2 linked regions of the Ruminococcus albus AD2013 genome follow. The protein of the gene in region 1 interacts with the protein of each later gene in a pairwise test. Links are inferred from orthologs where the notes say so. Each region holds a gene or a part of one and is shown on either strand. Other genes may lie near its edges.

Region 1 (8,857 bases):
TTGCGCTCGACTATCATATCAACAAAGCCGTTTTCAAGCATGAATTCAGCCGACTGGAAATCATCGGGGAGCTTCTGCTTGATAGTACCCTCGATGACACGTCTGCCCGCAAAGCCGATAAGCACCTTGGGCTCGGCGATTATGATATCGCCCAGCGAAGCAAAGCTTGCTGTAACGCCGCCTGTGGTGGGGTCGGTCATTACCGATATGTAAAGTCCGCCTGCCTCGTTGTGCCTTGCAACAGCACCCGAAGTCTTAGCCATCTGCATAAGGGATACTATTCCCTCCTGCATTCTGGCTCCGCCCGAAGCCGTAAAGGCGATAACGGGAAGTTTGTGGGCTGTGGCGTACTCAATGGCGCGTGTTATCCTTTCACCGACAACACTGCCCATGGAAGCCATCATGTAGTTTGAATCCATAACTATTATAACGATATCCTCACCGCGTATCTTAGCCCTGCCTGTCAGCACAGCATCGGTAAGCCCTGTCTTTTCACGGAGCTCCTTCTGCTTGTTGTCATAGCCAGGGAAGTTTATGGGGTTCTTGGATATCATCTTTCTGTCGAACTCGCGGAAGCTTCCGTCATCAACGGTTATCTTCAGCCTTTCCTTGGCGGTCAGGCGCGAGTGATAATTACAGTTGGGACATACCTTGCCGTTCTGATTGAATTCTTCGATGAAGGTCACGTTCCTGCATCTGGGACATTTGAAAAGCAGCCCCGTGGGGATATCCGTCTTTTTTCTGGAAGAACCGTCATCATTCTTATCGCTTCCGAGACGTTCCCTCACAACTGAGAAAAAATCCTCAAACTGCATCAGCCTTCACCTCTTTCATCGGCTAAGATGTCCGTGCGGTTAAGAAAACCGTTGTCGTAATCGCCCGCGATAAATTCTGGGCGGCGTATAAGTTTCAGCTGGAAATCCACGTTGGTGGCAACACCGTCAACGATAAACTCTGCCAGAGCCCAGTTCATCTTGGCGATAGCCTCTTCCCTGTCCTTGCCGTGAACTATCAGCTTGCCTATCATGGAATCGTAATAAGGCGGTATCTCGTAGCCAACGTATGCTGCCGTATCCACTCTCACACCAAATCCGCCGGGTATGAACATGGAATTTATCTTTCCGGGGGAAGGTCTGAAGTCCTTGGTGGGGTCTTCGGCATTTATACGGCACTCGATAGCGTGACCTGTAAGCTTTACGTCCTCCTGCTTTATGGAAAGCCTTTCTCCCGAAGCTATCAGCAGCTGCTGCTTAACAAGGTCGATACCTGTTACAGCCTCGGTTATAGGATGCTCAACCTGTATACGGGTATTCATTTCCATAAAATAGAAATTGCCGTTCTTATCCACCAGAAATTCGATAGTACCCGCATTTCTGTAACCGCATACTTTTGCCGCGGTAACAGCCGCCTTGCCCATCTTCTCACGGAGTTCCTGAGTCATGAACGGCGCAGGCGATGGCGCTTCTTCAAGCACCTTCTGGTTTCTTCTCTGCATCGAGCAGTCTCTCTCGCCGAGATAGATAACATCGCCGTAATCGTCAGCAAGTATCTGTATCTCGATATGCTTGGGGTTCTCGATGAACTTCTCTATGTATACCTCGTCATTGCCGAAGCAAGCCAGTGCTTCCTGTCTTGCGGCTTTCATCTGAGATTCAAGTTCTTCCTCACAGTGTACTATCCTTATGCCGCGTCCGCCGCCGCCCGCCGAAGCCTTGACCATCACAGGATATCCCAGGTCGCGGGAAAGGGTCTTAGCCGCGTGTATATTGGATATCGCGCCGTCACTGCCCATTATTACGGGCACGCCGTTTTCCTTCATGGTCTCCTTAGCCTGCGCTTTGTCGCCCAGCATCTCTATGGATGTGGCACGGGGACCTATGAATACTATACCGCACTTCTCGCACATTCTGGCAAATGCGGGGTTCTCCGACAGAAATCCGAAGCCGGGGTGTATAGCCTCAGCCCCTGTTATCTCACAGGCGGAGATTATCGCGCGTACATTCAGGTAGCTGTCCTTGCTCTGGGCACCGCCTATGCACACGGCTTCGTCCGCCAGCATAGCGTGGAGAGCGTTCTTATCAGCAGTAGAATATACTGCCACAGTCTTTATGCCAAGCTCACGGGCAGCACGTATTACGCGCACCGCTATCTCGCCGCGGTTGGCAATAAGGATCTTTTTAAACATATCTATGCTCCTTCAAAGACTATTTATTTTATGGCAAAAGTTATCTCGCAGGATACAGCCTTCTTGCCGCCGACGGTAGCCAGCGCCTTGCCCACGCCGATAGGACCTTTTACCTTGATTATCTCAACTTCGATCTCCAGTGTGTCACCGGGTACTACCTGCTGACGGAACTTGCAGTCATTGATACCGCCGAAGAATCCTATCTTGCCCTTGTTCTCGGGAAGTGCCAGCAGAGCCACTGCGCCTGCCTGTGCGCACATCTCTACCATCAGCACACCGGGTGTTACAGGGTACTCGGGGAAATGTCCCTTGAACCAGAAATCATCTGCCTTTATATACTTTGTAGCCTTTACCCTCTTGCCGATCTCCAGCTCATTTATCTCATCGATGAGCAGGAAAGGATCGCGGTGAGGGATAATTTCCATTATCTGTTCTTTGTTCATAAGAACTGCCATTATCTATTCCTCCGTTATATGTGTTTACTGTTTTCATTGTGATAATCGTACATATCGTTCATATTTGCCGCTTTGACTGATTTAGCTATCATTCGTCCGAGTTTGAAAAACGGTGTCACGAAAATAATACTCAGTGAGTATACTACGAGATATACCGTATATATTTCTTCCACATAAGTACAATTTGCCAACGCGTATACTGAATCAGAATCAAGAATTAAATTCATTATAATGCCTATGGGAAACACAAACGCCAGCCATATGCCTATTTCCTTGAAATGTTTGCCCACTGCACTGTCTTCTTCTACCGTGAAACTGTTATAGAATATCAGATAACATACAGGCATTACCAGCAGAGGCAGTACAAGTATACAAATGAGCTCCACCAGATCCCTCGGCACCTCATCATCAAATAAGCTTAATGCCACGGGAGCAAAAGCTCCGCAAATATGTCCCCAAAAACAGAAAAACATAAAATTTCGCCTTGGGTGAAGTTCATTCTGATACATAACGTCACCTCCGAGCATCACAAAGCCTGTTCCTTTCAGGGATACTGCATTACTCCAGTATCATAACAGTCTGTCCGAACTCAACAGCATCGCCGTTCTGTACGCAGATCTCCTTTACCACGCCGTCGAATTCGCTGGGCACTTCGCTCATAACCTTCATGGATTCAATGATGAATATAACATCGCCCTTCTTTATCCTGTCGCCTACCTTTACAAAAGGCTTGCTGTCAGGTGAGGGTGCAGCATAGAATGTACCAACTATCGGAGCAGTTACTTTAGTGCCCGATACCGCAGCAGGAGCGGGAGCTTCACCGCCCATTGGTGCAGGTGCGCCCATAGGAGGCATACCCATCGGGGGCATCACAGGCATGGGGGCAGGTGCGGGAACACACCTTTTGCCCTTTATGGTGATGGTCTTGTCGCCATCTGTTATAGTCAGCTCTGAAAGTTCTTTGGCATTTATTATATCAGCGAGTTTTTCAATAGTTTCAAGGTCAAACTGACCGTATATCTTTTCACTCATCTGTGGATTCTCCTCCTGTGATCAATCACATTTTTTAATACAAATAGTAGCATTGTGTCCGCCGAAGCCCAGCGAGTTTGAAAGGGCTGCTTTCACGGTCATCTCGCGGTTGCCCTCTGTAACATAATCAAGGTCGCACTCGGGGTCGGGGGTGGTATAGCCGACAGTTCTGTGTACGAAGTCGTTCTTTACCGACAGTGCTGTGATTATAGCTTCAACGCCGCCCGCAGCACCCAGCAGGTGTCCTATCATGGACTTTGTAGAGTTAATAACTGTCTTTCTTGCAGCGTCCTCACCCAGTGCCAGCTTTATAGCCTTGGTCTCGTACTTGTCGTTAAGACCTGTGGAAGTGCCGTGTGCGTTGATGTAAGTAACTTCCTCGGGTGCAAGACCTGCTTCGGTGTATGCCATCTTCATTGCGTGTGCCGCAGCATCACCCTCGGGAGAAGGGCTTGTCATGTGGAAAGCATCGCCCGAAGCGCCGTAGCCTGCTATCTCAGCGATGATGTTAGCTCCTCTGCTCTTTGCGTGCTCATACTCCTCCAGCACCAGCATACCTGCGCCCTCACCGAGAACAAAGCCCTGTCTGTTGGCATCGAAAGGTGTTGAAGCCTTATCAAGCTCGGTAGCCTGTGAAAGTGCTTTCATGTTGTTGAAGCCGCTGAGTGAGAATCTGGAGATACAAGCCTCTGAACCGCCGCATATGCAGGCATCCAGATAGCCGTCCTTGATCTTGCGGAAAGCTTCGCCGATAGCGTGTGTTGCCGATGCACAGGCTGTTGTGGTACAGTAGTTGTCACCCTTGAAGCCTGTCTTCATAGCAACGGTACCTGCTGCCATATTGCCTATCATCATGGGTATAAAGAATACCGATACCTTGTCGGGCTTCTCGTTGAACTTTGTTACTTCAGCCTCGGTCATGTTAAGTCCGCCGATACCTACGCCGATTATAACGCCCACACGGTAAGGATCGAGATCCTTGAGGTCGCTGCCTGCATTCTCAAGTGCCTGCTTTGCCGAATACAGAGCGAACTGTGTGAATCTGTCCATTCTGCGGGATTCCTTCTTGTCTATGTAAGCCGAAGGATCGAAATCCTTTACTGCGCCTACTATCTTAACGGGGAAATCGCTGGCATCGAACTGGTCTACATAGCTGAGACCGATCTTGTTAGCCTTGATATTCTCCCAGAACTCATCTACATTCTTGCCGAGAGGGTTAACAGTACCCATACCCGTAATAACTACTCTTCTGCTCAATTCAAACACTCCTCGCTTTATGTCCTGTTACATCATTATGCCGCCGCTTATCTCAATGACCTGACCCGTAACATAAGCCGCATCCTTGGAAGCTAAGAACGATACCACGCCTGCGATATCCTCAACTTCGCCAAAACGCTTCATAGCTATCTGTCCGAGCATAGCGTTCTTCTGGTCATCAGTCAGCTTATCTGTCATAGGTGTCTTAATAAATCCGGGTGCTACTGCGTTGCAGGTTACGCCGCGGGAACCCAGCTCCTTGGCAACGGTCTTGGTCATACCTATGATAGCTGCCTTTGTAGCCGAATAGTTTATCTGTCCGGGATTGCCGTAAACACCAGCCACGGAAGCCAGATTGATTATCCTGCCCGACTTCTGTCTCATCATAACGTTGCCCACGAACTTGGACATATTGAATACGCTCTTCTGATTTACAGCAACTACCAGATCGTACTGCTCCTCGCTCATTCTTGCCATCAGACCGTCGCGGGTGATGCCTGCATTGTTTACCAGTACATCGATAGAACCGAATTCAGCCTTGATAGCCTTTACAGTCTCCTCAGCCTGAGCATAATTGGATACATCGCATATGAACTTCTGTACCTTAACGCCCTCAGCCGCTATCTTTTCCATTATGTCGTTATCTTCAAACATAGCCTCGCTGATATCATTGAGAGCTATATCAAATCCGTCCTTGGCAAGTCTCAGTGCGATAGCCGCACCGATACCTCTTGCCGAACCGGTTATAAATGCAGTTGCCATTTTATTTTCCTCCGTTTTTATCGTTTCAAAATCGGGTCATCTTTTTTTATATACATCAAACTCTGCAAATATCTTATTGCAGTTTTTGCAGTATTTTGCGAGTGCAGGGTATTTATCTCTGACATCCAGATAACAATATCTGTCCGCACGCGCGGGTAGCAGCTTTGATAAAAAACTCTTATTACGATGATTCCTGATAGTTTTGTTGGAATACCACCGTATTTCCGAAGTTTCCCGAAGCAGTACCTTTGTCGGTCCAAAAGTCGCATATTTTTTGTCCGTCGGAACAGATATGCGTCCGCTTCTGAGTTTTCCACCGCACCGCGGGCATATCCTGAACGAACGCTCTTCCAGGTATTTCTTATCTTCCATATTATCTGCTCAGTATCTCTTCTGCCTGTGCGAACATTTCCTCGATTATATCCTTTGCAGGCTTTACTTCGTTTACCATGCCCGCGATAGCGCCGCAGAGGAATGAACCTTCATCGAGGTTGCCGTCCTGAACAGCCTTTCTCAGTGCGCCGAGGGTTATCTTCTCGAACTCGTCGGGGTCGATACCGCCCTCCATCTCACGCTTAGCCAGCTGTTTCAAGAACTTGGTCTTTACGTTTCTGCAAGGATGACCTGTTGTACGTCCCGTAACTACGCTGTCGGTGTCCTTAGCCTTTACGACCAGTTCCTTGTAGGTGGGGTGTATCTGACACTCCTCAGCCGCAAGGAAACGTGTACCTACCTGTACGCCCTCAGCACCCAGCATAAAGCTTGCGCAGATACCTCTGCCGTCAGCTATTCCGCCTGCCGCGATAACAGGTATCTCAACCGCATCGACTACCTGGGGTACAAGGCACATGGTTGTGTTCTCACCGATATGTCCGCCGGATTCGGTACCCTCAGCGATAACTGCGTCAGCACCGCTTCTTTCCATTCTCTTTGCCAGTGCAACAGAGGGAACTACGGGTATTACCTTAATACCTGCATTCTTCCAGCCTTCCATGAACTTTCCGGGATTGCCCGCACCTGTTGTTACAAAAGGTACGCCCTCTTCAATAACGAGCTTAGCAAGGTCTTCCGCATTGGGGCTCATCAGCATGATGTTCACGCCGAAAGGCTTGTCGCCAACAGCTTCCTTTGTAAGCCTTATCTGCTCACGAAGATAATCTATCGGTGCAGAACCGCCTGCGATTATACCTGCGCCGCCTGCATTTGTTACGGCACTTGCAAGGGTATGTTCAGCTATCCATGCCATGCCGCCCTGAAGTATGGGGTACTTTACACCGAGAAGCTCGGTTATCCTTGTCTTTGTGGTAGTCATTCTACTTACCTCTCTTTTATTATTTTTTCGGGTCAGTTCACGCTGCCCGACTGATATTCAAAAAATTCCTTTGCATTGTCCCTTACTGCGTTATCGGCATTTTCATTGTTGATAACGCCCTCAAGCACGGACAGCAGCTCACTTTTGTCCGATGCCCCGTTTATGCACCTGTTCAGCATCCATACCGTGTGAAGTGACGGTGCACGCTTTACCGAATAGATAAGCAGCGGAACGAACTGCGGATAGAAACGCTCGATAAAATGTACCATCGCCCCGGGCATACCAAAGTCCGCCAGCGGGTGACGCTCCATAATACCCAGCAGAGCCTCAACAGTTTCAAAGCCCGCTCCTTCTGCTTCCATCTCCGATATTATTTCTTCCGAATCATACTCAAAATCGTCCGAGCCCACAAGGCTCTCCAGTTTTTCAAGCAAAGTATCCATAATATCTTCCTCTGCTTTATAATAGGGTCTTAACGATCTCGGGCAGCTTTCTTATGTCATCGAGCACAGCCGCACAGCTGTCTGCCTTACCGAAGCCGTAAGCCGCGTGTATAAAAGGGACTCCCGCTTCCTTTGCGGCATTTGCATCACCCTGAGTATCGCCCACGTATACACACTCTTCAATGCCCTGTCTTTCCATCATAAGACGAATGTTCTTTCCCTTTGAAAGACCTGTATTGCCCTCACATTCGATATCCGAAAAACATTCCGCAAAATCTATCTGTGAAAGGTATACCTCGATATATCCGCACTGACAGTTGCTGACTATGCCAAGGGTATATTCCTTTGCAAGAGCCTTTATTATCTCGCATTCCTCGGGATAAAGGGTCGGCAGACCCTCTTTCAGAGCGGTCAGATAGTCAAGCTCATCTTCGGAACACATTTTCAATATCCGTAATCTTTCAGCTTCCTCCATATCGGGGAATATCAGCGCCGCTATCTCGGGCAGGGTCTTTCCCATGCACTGCGAGCGCATGAACTCGGATGTTATCTGTTCCTCTCTGCCTGCTTTTTCGCGTATGCACTTGTTCCATGAACGTACTACCTGTTCGGAAGAATCCCACAGTGTACCGTCAAGGTCAAAGAGTATGCCTTTTTTCATTTAGCTTAACTCCTTATTTTTTATCCGAATAATGATTTTCTATCGCCATTTCGTATCTGTCATAGATATGCCCTCTGCCACTCTCAATAGCTTCAAGTTCACTTATGCAGAGGTCAGCACTGCGCTCAACAAAGCCGCGCACTATATCCATGCTGAAATGTCGGAGCGTACCCTCGATATGCATATCCATATCCGCATACAGATCGCTTATCAGATTTTCAGGTTCAAAGCCGTAATCCTTGTAAAGCCTTGTTTTCCTGAGCCTTTCGGGCACCGGGATATTTTTCTTCAGTCCGAATCCCGCTGTTATCTGCGGATTAAGCAGATTGTAGTCATTATAAAACTCCTCAAACAGACTTTTCTCTCCGCGGCGAGTTATCAGCCCCATGTCGATGTAGAATGTCTGCCTGAAAATATTGTCCGATATCAGATGAAAGTAGTATCCCAGATATATCGCATCTGTTCTCAGTTCATCAGCATATCTGTCATAAAAAGCCAGGCTGTCGAACCACTTGTACCTTCCCTCATCAAACACCGTTATAAAATGGGAATTCCTCTCCTGCTTCACCTTAGGTGGCAAAGCATCGGGAAGTATGCTCCCTATTATCAGACCGTCCCTGTCTTCTATATCCAGCCTGTCGGCAAGTGTTTTGCCTAAGGCTAAATGCATAAGTCTCGAACCCATCAGTACTCAAAGATTATGCCCGCGTAGGTCAGACCACCGCCGAAGCCTACGAAGCATACCTTGTC
Region 2 (8,931 bases), 1.0 Mb from region 1 along the record:
CGGCTTGCCATCTGCGGTATATCCAAAGATCACCGCATGGTCAGCCCACTCCCAGACTAGTCCGCCCATAAGCCTGTCGCTTTCCATAAATAGCTCATGGTATGTTTCAAGGTCGCCGGGGCCATTGCCCATGGCATGACAATATTCGCACAGTATAAAGGGACGTTTTTCGTCCTCTCTTTCAAGGAACTTGCGAATATCATCGGGTGAAGTGTACATCTCCGAAACCATATCAAGAACATCATCTGATGTTTCATCAAGCTTATGGGTGCTCTCATAATGTACGGGACGAGTGCTGTCCAGCGACTTTATCAGCTTTGCGGCTTCACGCAGGTTTTCACCGTAACCCGATTCATTTCCAAGTGACCATATCACCACGCAGGGATGGTTCACATCACGGCTGACGAGAAGACGCTCACGATCAAGTATAGCCTCTCGGAAAAGAGGGTCTTTTGCAATAAGTGCGATACCGTTATATGCGTTCTCCGCTGACCATTTAAGATCATTGTAAACATTCACACAGCCGTGAGTTTCAAGGTCGGCTTCGTCTATAACATACAGCCCCAGTTCGTCGCACATGGCATAGAATTCGGGGGCATTCGGATAGTGAGAAGTACGCACAGCGTTTATGTTATTTCGCTTCATAAGTGTAAGGTCACGAAGCATTTTCTCTCGGTCAGCGTAGTAGCCTGTGTCGGGGTAGCTGTCATGACGGTTCACACCCAACAGTATGATATGCTTGCCGTTCAGTTTGAAAATTCCGTCCGTGATCTCGACTTTTCTGAATCCGACTTTCTCGCCGATCAGTTCGCTCTCCGTTTCGATCTCCAAACTGTACAGATAAGGACTTTCAGCTGACCACAGCTTTACATCTGTGACCTCACATTCAAAAGGCTTATCCTCAGATACATCACCCTCACAGATAAGGGTCTTTCCGTCATACAGGCGTATTTTTGCCGATGAACCCTCTACCGAAACACGAAATTCACCCTTTGTAAAGGTGCTGTCGGGTTCGGCTGTGATACGGAAATTTAGCAGACGCTTTTCGGGACGCGAAAGCATATAAACATCACGGAATATACCCGAAAGCCTGAACTTATCCTGATCTTCAAGATATGTTCCGTCACACCATTTAAGTACAGCAACGGTCAGACGGTTAGTGCCCTCATGGAGAAGATCGGTGATATCAAACTCGGAGGTATGATGCGATACCTGTGAATATCCCGCGAAAACTCCGTTAACATAAAGATACAGACAGCTGTCAACACCCTCAAGACAGAGTATTCGCCGCAGGCCGTCGGGAGTATAATTATATTCTCTGCCGTAAACGCCCACAGGGATATCATCGGGAACATAAGGAGGCTCGTAGGGTATCGGATAGTTTATATTGGTATACTGTGCCTTATCATATCCGTTCAACTGCCAGTTTGATGGCACAGGAATACTTTTGCACTTTTGCATATCCGTGAAATCATCGGGTATATCGATAATGCTATCGTAATAAGAAAAGTCCCATTCTCCGTTCAGAAGTTCATAATACTGCGAGTTCCCACGCGCGGCAAAAGCGTCCTGATCTTTCCCGAATGGTATAAAATATGCATGATCGGGCAGTGTACCGATATGGAGCATACGCGGGTCTTCGTGGTATATCATCTCTGATTTTGGTGAACCTTTTTTTGCAATACTGGAAATATCCATAGTTTCTCCTTTATAATGTTATGGTAAATTATATAACGATTTTCTCATAAGCCAACCACTATAACTAATATTGTGATATAGTCGGAAATAAATCTGTTACTATATATTATACCCATATTGACAAAGATGTCAATAAATGATAGTATATTATCATAACAATAGTACCATCTTTTTTGAGGAGGATCGAAAATGTATTTCAATGATTATCCCATCAAAAACAAGGAGCTTGGTCTGCCCATATTCATTGACAATATCGGCAAGCACACCTGTCAGCCGCACACTGCCAGAAGCGGAGGTTTCCCACACCCGCAGATACTCTACTGCACAAAGGGGAGCGGAATTCTCAGCATTGACGGAAATATCACTGAAATACCCCCGCATACCGCGATATTCCTGCCTGCGGGATATCCTCACGAATACTATCCCACTTCCGATGACTGGGACATTCACTGGGTCGTGCCCGACGGATATGCCTGTGATTATCTGCTGAAGTACATCGGAATGGAAAAGCCAACAGTCTTTGAGATAAAAGATCTGGCTTTGCTGGAACATTTCTTCTCACGAATGCACGAATCAATACTCGGTGACAGCATAAACGGCAACCTCAGAGCATCGGGATATTTGTATAATTTTCTCATCGAACTTTATCAGCAGAAAAACTCGGGAAGAGTTGTGAAAACCTCCAACCGCGCTATCGTCACGGCTATCGACCACATAAATAACAGCTATATGAACAAGATCACTATGGAAGAACTGTGCACTGTGACGGGTCTTTCAAAGCAGCAGCTTTGCAGGCTGTTCAAGCGTCATCTCGGATGCCGCCCAATGGAATATATCGCCAAGCGGCGTATTCAGACCGCCAAGGAACTGCTTTCAACAACGGATATGTCCGTTGAAGCTATATCCGAAAAAGTAGGATTTTGCAGCGGAAGCTACTTCACAAAACTGTTCAGCCGCTACGAGGGCATGACACCCACACAGTTCAGGATAATATAAATGTACAAAAAAACGGATAGCCACCGATATTAACGGTCTATCCGTTCTTCATGTTATAGTTTATCAGCCTTCGATAGCCTTGATAAGGTTTATCATCTCGATAGCACCCTCAGCACACTCGCTGCCCTTGTTGCCTGCCTTTGAGCCTGCACGCTCGATAGCCTGCTCGATATTCTCGGTGGTGATAACACCGAACATAACAGGTATTCCGCTTTCAAGTGAAGTCTGTGCGATGCCCTTTGCAGCTTCGTTGCAAACCAGATCATAGTGAGAAGTGCTGCCCCTGATTATCGCGCCAAGGCAGATAACTGCGTCATACTTGCCTGACTTTGCCATCTTCTTTGCGATAAGCGGTATCTCGAAAGCACCGGGTACCCATGCAGTGTCGATAGCGTCCTCGGATATACCGTGACGTACAAGAGTATCAACAGCGCCGCCCAGCAGTTTCGATGTGATGAATTCATTGAAACGTGCAACTACGATACCAACTCGCACGTTCTCGGGGATAAGTTTTCCTTCAAAAGTGTTCATAATAACAGCTCCTTATAAATTTATCAGTAGTCAAGAATATGACCCATTTTATCACGTTTTGTCTTTAAGTAGAACAGATCGTATGCGGTGGCAGACATCTGGATCGGCACACGTTCCTTTATCTCAATGCCAAAACCGCTCAGACCGTATATCTTATCGGGGTTATTGGTGAGAAGTCTGAGAGTCTTACAGCCCAGATCACGGAGTATCTGTGCGCCGATGTAGTATTCTCTCATATCTCCGGGGAAGCCAAGTGCTAAGTTAGCTTCAAGGGTATCCATACCTTTGTCCTGAAGTTCATAGGCACGCAGTTTGTTTATAAGACCTATACCTCTGCCCTCCTGACGCATATAAAGCAGTATACCCCTGCCCTCATTCTCTATCTCGGTCATAGCCGCCGCAAACTGCTGTCCGCAGTCGCATTTCAGCGAACCGAAAGCATCACCTGTCAGGCACTCGGAATGTACACGGCAGAGTATATCCTCACCATTTCCGATATCACCCTTAACAAGTGCCACGTGATGCTCGCCATTCAGCTTGTTGATAAAGCCTATTGCACGGAAATTGCCGTACTTGGTGGGCAGCTTGGTATCAGCCACACGCTCCACAAGCTTATCGTGTACCTTGCGGTACTCTTTCAGCTGTGCGATCGTTATGAACTTCATGCCCCATTCCTTAGCCTTTTCCTGAAGTTCCTCTGTACGCATCATGGTGCCGTCATCGCGCATTATCTCACAGCAGAGACCGCATTCTTCCAAACCTGCCAGTCTCATCAGATCAACGGTAGCCTCGGTATGTCCCTCACGTTCAAGAACGCCGTTTTTCTTGGCTGTCAGCGGGAACATATGACCGGGTCTACGGAAGTCCTCGGGCTTAGAGCTGGGGTCTGCAAGGGCTCTTGCCGTATATCCCCTTTCCTCCGCAGATATGCCTGTAGTCGTATCCACATGGTCTATCGACACAGTAAATGCTGTCGAATGATTATCGGTATTGTAATCCACCATCTGGGGCAGATGCAGCCTGTGACAGATAGCTTCGCTGACGGGCATACATATCAGACCCTTAGCGTGTGCAGCCATGAAGTTCACATTCTCGGTGGTCGCGAACTGTGCCGCGCATATCATATCGCCCTCGTTCTCTCTGTCCTCATCATCGGTCACAAGTATGACCTCTCCGTTTCGCAGAGCTTCCAGTGCTTCTTCAATAGTATTATATTCAAACATATACCCACTCCTCAGATAAATCCGTTCTTCATAAGCTGCTCCATGGTAACGCCGCTTTTTTTCGGCTCGGCAGGTCGCAGCAGCTTTTCCACGTATTTTCCTATGATATCCGTTTCGATATTTATTATATCCCCTACTTTTTTATACGGCAGTATGGTCTGCTCGGCAGTATGAGGTATCACGGATACAGTAAAGTCCGTATCTGTCACCGCAGCCACGGTAAGACTTATGCCGTCCAATGTTACAGAGCCTTTTTCGACTATATACCTCAGCAGTTTTTCGTCCGCCGATATGGTATACCTAACAGCGATTCCGTCCTGCTTAATATTGCTGACAGTGCCCGTACCATCGATATGACCCGAAACTATATGCCCGCCGAAACGGCCTTCCGCCGACATCGCCCTTTCAAGATCCACCTTGCTTCCCTGTTTCAGTGTTCCCAGCGAAGATCGGCTAAGGGTCTCGTTCATAACATCAGCCCTGAATATCTTGCCGTCGTGCTCGGTAACCGTAAGGCACACGCCGTTTACTGCGATACTGTCACCGACTTTAGTCCCCTCAAGGACTTTCTCAGCGGCTATGCGTATAAAAGATGCATTTCCGTTTCGGCAGACCTCGCATACAGTGCCTGTTTCCTCTATCAGTCCCGTGAACATTTCTTCACCCGTCCTTCTATAAGTATATCGCCGTCAAGTTCGGTTATCCTGCGGTCTTCCAGCATGAAAGCTTCATCGGGCACAGCCACGCCCTGTCCGCCGACAGGAGTTTTCGCGGTACTTCCGCCGAATATCTTAGGTGCAACATAAGCCATCACCTTATCGACTATCCCGCTTTCCAACGCAGACCAGCCCAACGTTCCGCCGCCCTCGATAAGCACACTGTCTACCTTTTCTTTTCCGAGATATGCCATAAGTGCCGCAAGATCGGTACTTCCATTTTTATCAGGCATACTCAGCACCTTACAGCCGCATTTCTCATACTCACCGATACGGCCGCTGTCCGCATCACCGCAGACTATCAGTGTCGGAACTTTATCCGATGTACGCACGATATTGCTGTCAAGAGGTGTGCGCAGATGAGTATCACATATTATCCTCAAAGGATCTCTGCCGTTCTCGATGCGGCAGGTTAGCATTGGGTCATCAGCCAGCACCGTACCAACGCCCACCATTATCGCCGCATGATGCAGTCTTTCACGGTGTACGTGATTTCGTGCCGTCTCACCTGTTATCCACTGAGATTTGCCTGTATAGCAGGCGATCTTACCGTCAAGGGTCATGGCATATTTCAGGGTAACAAACGGAAGACCTGTCGTGATAAACTTGAAGAATATCTCATTCAGGCGGTCGCATTCATCTTTCAGCACGCCCTCGGTGACTTCTATCCCATGCTCCCGAAGTATAGCTGTTCCCTTACCCGCAACAAGAGGATTAGGGTCGGAAGAACCTACAAACACGCGTTTTATGCCGTGTTCGATCACCGCATCGGTGCATGGCGGCTGCTTTCCGTGATGACAGCAGGGCTCCAGGGTGACATACATATCAGCTCCTCGGCAATCTATGCCCTTTGCGTCACATTCCGCAAAAGCACTGCGTTCGGCATGGAGGTCGCCGTACCTTTTATGATATCCCGAAGCGATGATCTCACCGTCACGCACTATGACAGCTCCCACCATCGGATTAGGCGAAACATGACCCATACCGCATTCAGCCAGAGCAAGAGCCTTGCGCATATAATCTTCATGCTCCATGATGACACTCCCTCTCGTAAAAATACAAAAAGCCCCCGTACATACGGGGGCAGGAAATCCGATTTACCGTAAAAACGGCGCAGTCATCTTCTTTCATCCGGACTATACCGTCGGCTCCGGGATCACACCGGATCAGCCGCATTGCGGCTCGCAGGCTATAACTGCCGGTCAGGAATCTCACCCTGCCCCGAAGACATCTAAATTATATCACAGCACAACACTGTTGTCAATAGGCAGAATGACATTTCTGCCATAAAAATCATATATGTTTTTCAGAACTCAGGTTTTCCTCCAGTTCATAAAATCCTCGTATACAAGAGGTTTTGAATAATAATAACCCTGAAAGCTGTCAACATCATACTGCCTGAGTATATCGCCCATGCCGGCTGTTTCTATGCCCTCGACACAGACTTTGGCTCCGCAGGTGTTCGCAACCATAACAAAAGTCTTTATCAGCTCTCGTTCCTTGATATCCTCTTCTATCCTGCTGACAAGGCTCCTGTCGATCTTTATCGTATCGAAAGGAAGTTCCTTGACTATGCCGATAGATGAAAAACCTGTACCGAAATCATCGAGAGCCACCTTAACTCCCCTGCTTCTCAGACTGCATAAAGTATTCTCGAGCATATCGATATCGAGAAGTCTGCATCTTTCTGTCACTTCAAGGCAGAGATGTTCAGGCGGATAATCTGTTTTATCAAGAATATCCATCACCATATCCACAAAATCAGCCTTCTCTATCTGAGAATAGGACAGATTGACATTGACTGTAAAGTCAGGATAGTTTTCCAGCATCTTCTTCGCATCTCTTACTGCAGTCGTAAGTATCCATTCGCCCAGCGAAGGGAAAATAGGATCCTGTTCCAGCAGAGGTATAAAGTGATCGGGAGGTACAATACCGTACTCTTCGCTTTTCCACCTTAACAGTGCCTCAGCGCCTTTCAGCTTTTCGGTCTTAGCATCCACAAAGGGCTGATACATAAGATAGAAGCCGTCAAATCCTCGTGTTATCGAAGCCCTGATCGCCTGGAATTTCTCTATCCTCTGGATCTTACCGCTGCCAAGGTCGTTGTTGAATACAACTGCATCTCCATGCTTTTTGATTTTGGATTCATTATACGCAAAGGACAGACAGGTCATTATCGTCTGCGAATCCACATTGAAATTATCAACATTGATAAGTCCCACATTGAGTTCAAGCATTATCTTTTTGTCGTCTATGACAATACCTTCCCTGAAACGCCCACGCAGCTCATTATATTTCCGTATAAAACGTTCGGCAGAATCAATATCCGTACTGAGTATGGCAAACTTTGTTCCGTCCAGTCTGTAAACCCAGCCGTAGTTACCGATATGCTCAAACAGGAAACGACCGACCTTCTGGAGTACAAGATTACCGAAATGATAACCGTAGATCTCGTTGACCTCAGAAAACTTTGCTATGCCCAGCAATGCTATGCGCATTTTATTGTTTTTGACGATATTTGACTGCACCTCATCAAAGAACCCGTACTGATTGCTGAGCCCCGTAAGGCTGTCAATGTTGCTTTGCACTCCGTGATCTCTGATAGTCCCGGCAAAATATTCAGGCTCACCGTTTTCGTCATTGACAACGATACCCCGACAGGTACATACGTTGTATTCTCCGTTTATCCGCCTTGCCCTGTACTGCATATCATGGCCTTTGCTGATACCGGCAAAGATATCCGCCAGCCCGTTGTGATAAGCTTCCCTGTCTTCTTCATGGATATGCTCTTCCCAGATAGCTCCTGCACCGTACATATATTCCGACGGCAGACCATAGGAATCCACTGCAGCTTTTGACCATCTGGAATAGTCATACTTCATATCACATATGTAGATATACATACCGTCCGCAGGGATACAGTTCATCTCGAATATACTGTCCAGAAGTCTCTTTCGTTCCGCAGGGATAAGCTTTTTCGTTTCTTCGTTCTTCTGGATCTCAACGACAGGTCTTCCTTCTTTCAGCCCGAGTTTGTCCTGATACATATCCTCGTCAGCTCGTTTGAAAACATCAGAGAACCTCTTATCGTTCAGCTTGTCATATACACCTATACCTACAGCAAGGATAGGTCCGTCATTATTCCTTAAGTTTTTAAGCGAAAGTTTACGCAGTGTTTCAACAAGAGATTCACGCTTCTCATAATCCGAACCTGCAAGCACGGCAGCAAATTCATCGCCGCCTATCCTGAAAACAGGGCTGTGCGCAAAAAGTCCGCATATGATCCTGCATGAAGACTTTATATATTCATCTCCCGCCTTGTGACCGTTATGGTCATTTATTGTTTTAAGGTCGTTGATATCACAGATAACGACAGCAAAAGGAGAATGTCCTGTGCCGCTGTCCATGCTTTTCTGGATAGATGCCTCAAATTCACGGAAAGCGATCACATTCCTGGTTTCGGTAAGGCCGTCGCGTCTTGCAAGTTCGTTGGCTCTGTTGAGAGCTTCGATATGCTCCTGTTCTTTCTTGACCTCTTCATCTATATTTTCAAAACCGACTATAAAATGCGTCTTGTCGCCCGAACGCATTATAGTCAGTCTGTTATTTGATATCCCGCCATTCGTCTTGAACCTGAAATCCGCACTGTACTGCCTGGTGTTATCAAGTGAAGTTATAACATAGTCCTTATCACACAAAGCAAGTATCCTGTCTCTGTCTTTTGGGTGTACCTGTTTGTTTATGACCATTGCCGCGGCAGCAAAAAA

The links.
Region 2: the proteins of N773_RS0112075 (region 1) and ribD interact in binary tests that used the Escherichia coli proteins (3 or more experiments, as listed by UniProt). The link is inferred for Ruminococcus albus AD2013 from one-to-one orthologs.

The regions. Positions count from the first base shown.
Region 1 is NZ_JAGS01000001.1:2,724,139-2,732,995, forward strand. Bases 1-2,901 are described here. They hold N773_RS0112075 (acetyl-CoA carboxylase biotin carboxylase subunit), read right to left. Parts: upstream 2,186-2,901; coding sequence 815-2,185; downstream 1-814. Other genes in these bases: accD (acetyl-CoA carboxylase, carboxyltransferase subunit beta), read right to left, coding at 1-815; fabZ (3-hydroxyacyl-ACP dehydratase FabZ), read right to left, coding at 2,209-2,640; N773_RS0112085 (hypothetical protein), read right to left, coding at 2,655-2,901. Outside these bases: more of N773_RS0112085, read right to left, coding at 2,902-3,068; accB (acetyl-CoA carboxylase biotin carboxyl carrier protein), read right to left, coding at 3,199-3,672; fabF (beta-ketoacyl-ACP synthase II), read right to left, coding at 3,694-4,929; fabG (3-oxoacyl-[acyl-carrier-protein] reductase), read right to left, coding at 4,957-5,691; N773_RS0112105 (PF20097 family protein), read right to left, coding at 5,728-6,063; enoyl-[acyl-carrier-protein] reductase FabK, read right to left, coding at 6,065-7,003; N773_RS0112115 (hypothetical protein), read right to left, coding at 7,036-7,446; N773_RS0112120 (HAD family hydrolase), read right to left, coding at 7,463-8,107; N773_RS20215 (zinc dependent phospholipase C family protein), read right to left, coding at 8,121-8,777; N773_RS0112130 (3-oxoacyl-ACP synthase III family protein), read right to left, coding at 8,792-8,857. UniProt on the Escherichia coli protein: This protein is a component of the acetyl coenzyme A carboxylase complex; first, biotin carboxylase catalyzes the carboxylation of the carrier protein and then the transcarboxylase transfers the carboxyl group to form malonyl-CoA.
Region 2 is NZ_JAGS01000001.1:1,722,123-1,731,053, forward strand. Bases 4,144-7,118 are described here. They hold ribD (bifunctional diaminohydroxyphosphoribosylaminopyrimidine deaminase/5-amino-6-(5-phosphoribosylamino)uracil reductase RibD), read right to left. Parts: upstream 6,199-7,118; coding sequence 5,089-6,198; downstream 4,144-5,088. Other genes in these bases: N773_RS0107610 (bifunctional 3,4-dihydroxy-2-butanone-4-phosphate synthase/GTP cyclohydrolase II), read right to left, coding at 4,144-4,448; ribE (riboflavin synthase), read right to left, coding at 4,460-5,104; N773_RS21160 (EAL domain-containing protein), read right to left, coding at 6,478-7,118. In the rest of the region: N773_RS0107595 (glycoside hydrolase family 2), read right to left, coding at 1-1,698; N773_RS0107600 (AraC family transcriptional regulator), read left to right, coding at 1,888-2,694; ribH (6,7-dimethyl-8-ribityllumazine synthase), read right to left, coding at 2,758-3,225; more of N773_RS0107610, read right to left, coding at 3,249-4,143; more of N773_RS21160, read right to left, coding at 7,119-8,931. UniProt on the Escherichia coli protein: Converts 2,5-diamino-6-(ribosylamino)-4(3h)-pyrimidinone 5'-phosphate into 5-amino-6-(ribosylamino)-2,4(1h,3h)-pyrimidinedione 5'-phosphate.